Regions from separate parts of the Arthrobacter sp. 8AJ genome, predicted to be linked through region 2. Evidence: riboswitches for the same ligand, from Rfam matches in the RefSeq annotation. Region 2 holds a riboswitch; the other holds the start of a gene.
The links. A riboswitch is a leader RNA that binds a small molecule or an ion and turns the genes downstream of it on or off. The one in region 2 is predicted to bind cyclic di-AMP.
Positions count from the first base shown of each region.

Region 1: another riboswitch for cyclic di-AMP. It lies ahead of BACI349Y_RS00475 (glycoside hydrolase family 16 protein); the one in region 2 lies ahead of BACI349Y_RS15315 (M23 family metallopeptidase).

Region 1 covers NZ_LR733289.1:112,134-114,329, reverse strand. Annotated here, with positions in the region: gene BACI349Y_RS00485 (single-stranded DNA-binding protein) at 1-5, opposite strand, end outside; gene rpsF (30S ribosomal protein S6) at 78-383, opposite strand; cyclic di-AMP (ydaO/yuaA leader) riboswitch at 770-921, shown strand; gene BACI349Y_RS00475 (glycoside hydrolase family 16 protein) at 925-2,028, shown strand; gene BACI349Y_RS00470 (glycosyltransferase) at 2,150-2,196, shown strand, end outside.
Region 2 covers NZ_LR733289.1:3,305,875-3,308,070, reverse strand. Annotated here, with positions in the region: gene BACI349Y_RS15320 (metal-dependent transcriptional regulator) at 1-455, shown strand, start outside; cyclic di-AMP (ydaO/yuaA leader) riboswitch at 593-804, shown strand; gene BACI349Y_RS15315 (M23 family metallopeptidase) at 815-1,636, shown strand; cyclic di-AMP (ydaO/yuaA leader) riboswitch at 1,765-1,944, shown strand; gene BACI349Y_RS15310 (C40 family peptidase) at 2,015-2,196, shown strand, end outside.

The DNA of each region.
Region 1 (2,196 bases), 3.2 Mb from region 2:
GCCATCTACTGCCTCCTTGTTCGATCCTGGGTGAAGAGTGCGTTTCCTGCGGGGTAAAGAATGAAGACGGTGCTGAATTACTCAGCAACAACCTTCTGCTCTTCGGGGCGGGTGATCTTGGTGCGCATGATGGTCTCGTTAAGAGACAGCTGGCGGTCAAGTTCCTTGGCGGTCTCCGGCTTGGCGGTGAAGTTCACCACGGCGTAGATACCTTCGGACTTCTTCTTGATGTCGTAAGCCAGACGGCGACGGCCCCAGATGTCAACCTTTTCGATGGTTCCACCATCGTTGGTGATGACGTTCAGGAACTTCTGAAGCGACGGCTCAACGGTACGCTCTTCGACCTCGGGGTCGATGATTACCATCAATTCGTAAGGACGCATATGTGAACCCACCTCCTTTGGGCTAAGCGGTTACGGCATTTCCGTAACAGGAGGTTCATTTGCGATTCCGTGCAATGCCTTGCCGCCGGAACGGAGGCAGGACGCAGCACAGACTTCAATATCTTAGTGCATTTGGACCCGATAGGCGATTCGCGCTTGACCCAAGGCTAGCCCCGGTGGAGGTGGGCAGCAGCCGCAGGTTCAGCCATGTGGAAAACCCTGCCGTCACTGGCGCCCATACCAATGCACTTTGCCGACAGGGGAGCGCCACGCCAACGCAGTGAGGTCCGTTACCTAATTGTGATTCGCAGACCCTTTTCGTGTACGGTCGTCCGGGGCCGCCCCCAGCCGGCTCCAGTCCCGGATGCCGCCCAACTCTGCCGCGTCTGTGATTATCACCAGATTCCAGGCAGAGGCGGGGGACCCAAGCGTCCCGGGCACGGCCACGCGCCTGCCCTTGGGGTGAAGCCGCAGCACGCGGCCGAATGCCCTCATTCGAACCCGACAGCTAACTCCGCAGGCGACGAGAGGTAGCATCCCCATGCCCGCACCCCGCAAAGGCAGCGCCAAACGAGCGCACCGTTATCAAAATGAGACAGATCACGCCCGGACATCCCCGGCCTTCAAGTCCGGTGCTCCGGCCCGGGCGCGCCGCCGCTGGCCCCTTGCCGCCGGTCTTGCCGCAGCACTCCTCGGAGCAGGTTCCCTTGGCCTGGGCCTGACCCACGGTGACGGAACCGCTGACGTGGCGCGGGTGGCGAGTGCAGAGGATGCCGGCAGCGCCGCACCCACCCAAACTCCGGACATTCCGGTCCCCGCTCCAACACCAGTCCCGGCAGTCGAGGCCGATCCTGCCGCCGCTCCTTCGCCGGCAGAGGCACCGGCACCTGCCCCCGCAGCAGTACCGGCACCCGCTGCCCCTGCCCCTCCCTCCGAAGCACCCATCGCTGTGGCGCCGGCGGCGGCACAGCTGGCCAGCACCGGGACGCCTGCGCCCGCCGGGGTCCCGGGGAACTGGACCATGACCTTCGCCGACGAGTTCAACGGGGCCGGACTGGACACCGCGAAGTGGTCCGGCTGCTGGTTCTCCCCCGGTTGCGGAACCATGAACAAGGTCTCCACCAGCCCGGCGAACGTCTCCGTGGCCAACGGGAACCTGGCCCTGGGGCTCAGCTCATCCACCTCCGGCGGACTGGTATCCACCAACCCGAAGGGCGGGGCGGGGACCGGCTTCCAGTTCACCACCGGCTACGTCGAGGCCAGGATCAAGTTCCCGGGCAACGCCAACGGCCTCTACAACTGGCCTGCCTTCTGGACCACCGGACAGTCGTGGCCGGCCACCGGCGAGAATGACATCGCCGAGGTCCTGCAGGCCAAGATGACCGTGAACTACCACTCCGGTTCCGGCTCCCACAACCAGGGCGGCGTGGGCAGCAACTGGGCCAACGAGTACCACACCTTTGGTCTGCACCGGATGGCAAACTCCTCGGACGTGTACTTCGACGGCGTCAAGGTCAAGTCCTACCCCACCGACGACGGAAATGCCCCGCAGTACATCGTGCTGAATGTCGGCGCCTCCTCCACGAACCCGGCCTACGGCGCGCCGTCCCAGATGATGGTGGACTACGTGCGCGCCTGGCAGTAGCAGGCCACGCACCCAGGTGAAAGGGCGACGGCGGGACCTCCCGCCGTCGCCCTTTTTCGGCTTCCCTCAAGGTTGCCTAAAGCAACCCTCCGGGCACGATGTGATCCAGTACACTCTTGCAATGAAGCTCCTGTACGTGACGGAAAGCGTGCCCAACCGGGATCCGGA
Region 2 (2,196 bases):
AACGACTGCTGGCTGACGTCATCGGTTTGGACTGGGCCTACGTGCACGACGAAGCCTGCCGCTGGGAACACGTCATGAGCGAGCGCGTTGAGCGGCGCATCTACGAGATGCTGGACCACCCCACCGAATCGCCCTACGGCAACCCGATCCCCGGCCTCGCCGCCCTGGGCGGACAGCCGGCCACCGGCTCCGCCGACGCGGTCATCAGCCTGGTGGAGGCCATGAAGGGCTACGGCCCCGCCTCTGCCGTGACCATCAGCCGGCTGGCCGAACCCATCCAGGTGGAGCCCGAACTGCTGGCGCAGCTGGACGAAGGCGGGATCCGGCCCGGCGCCGCCGTTGCGCTGGAACGCGTGGGAGATTACATCTCCGTGCGGGTGTCCGGAATCGAAGGGGCACTGGAGCTGCCGCCCGAGGTTGCCGCGCATGTTTTTGTCGCCGTCACCCAGCCCTGAGCCGCGCCTCATACCCCGGCGAAGCGCTTCCACGCAAAGATAACGGAATTGTTACCTAGGGTCTTAAGGCCCTATAGTGGAACCAATCGTTGATACTTAAGCGTTACCCGATCCGGAGCCGAGCTCTGCCAGCGGATCGGGTGCATGAGTCGTTACTGGCAGAGGCGGGGGAACCACAATTGGCAGCGGGGGACTGCCTTGGGGTGAAGTCCGTCAGCAGCAAGCCTCTCCAGTGAAGGATTCTTCCGGGAATACCCCTGTGCAGAAGCTTGCCCATGACGGGCCGGGTCTTTGATCTCTCTGACCCGAATCCGACAGCTAACTCCGCAGGCTTTTCCAGAGAGGAACCCTTCTTGACCATGCAGACCTCCCGGGGCCGCCGCCGCGCGGCAGGCCCCCCTTCGGCACCCCGGGTTGTCGAAGATGTCGCAGCGGAGCGCCCCCGCGATCTGCATCGTGACGCGCGCCGCCGCCGGGGTCCGTTCCGGCAGGTGACGGAGTTTGCCGCCGCCAGCGGCATTGGCCAGAAAGCCGGAATCGCCCTGGCCGCCACCGGTCTGGTGCTGACGGTCACGGTGCCCGCCACCAGCCCCGTCATGGCCACCGATGCCGCCGGCAACGCGCCATTGGCAGCCTCCGCCGTCAGTCCGCAGCCCCAGATTTCCGCTGATAATGGCGCCCAGATCGACTTCAGCCGTTCGGCAGTGGTGACCCAGGCCGACCCCGACGGGAAGCTGAAGCAGCTCCTGAGCGCCCAGTCCGCCGGCTCCGTCACCCGGGCAGCCTCGGCCGGCACCCTGGCCGCACCGCTGGCATCCCTCACCACCGCGTCGCCCTTTGGCTACCGGGTGAGCCCCATCACCGGCGGCTCCGGAGACTTCCACCGCGGCCAGGACTTCGTGGCGCAGTGCGGAACGTCCGTCCTGGCGGCCGCGACCGGCACCGTGACCTTCGCAGGCTGGCACCAGTACGGCGGTGGGAACCGGGTGGTCATCGACCACGGCAACGGGCTGGAGACCACCTACAACCACCTGTCGTCGTTCAACGTCAAGGTGGGACAGACCGTCTCCCGCGGCGAGGTCGTGGCGCTCAGCGGCACCACGGGCGCATCCACCGGCTGCCACCTGCACTTTGAGGTCCAGGTCAACGGCGAAGTGGTCGATCCCATGGGCTGGCTGTAACCGAATGAGTGTGCACTCTCAGATCGTAGCGACTTGCCGTGACCTGAATGTGACATTGAAACAAAACTGCTGTACCGTCTAACTCGCGTCAACTTTTCCGAAGTTGACGCTCTTGAGTGGATTGCCTAACTCTGCCACCGCTCAAGGTCCGTTCGCATTTCATCGTCTGGCAGGGGCGGGGGAACCAATTTTGGCCTTCATTTCCTGAAGGCCTTGGGGTTAAGTCATGAGCTTCCCAGGAAGCAGAGTGGCCGGGTGACTCCCATCCGAATCCGACAGCTCACCTCGCAGGCATTGGGAGAGGCTACCTTCGTGTCTTCACGCCATCATTCTGCGCGCCACCGTGCGCAAACGGTTCGCACCAACCCCCTGGACGCCGTGTCCAAGGCCGTCAGTGCAAATGCCGGGACCGTAGGCCGCCAGGCTGCCGTTGTGGCAGCCGCATCGGGCCTTATCCTGAGCATGGGCCTGCCCGCCACCGCAGCTGACACCACCGCCGGTGTCTCTGCATCCACCGAGTCCGGTTCGGCCCAGACGGCCCTCGCCGTCACCGCCGCCCC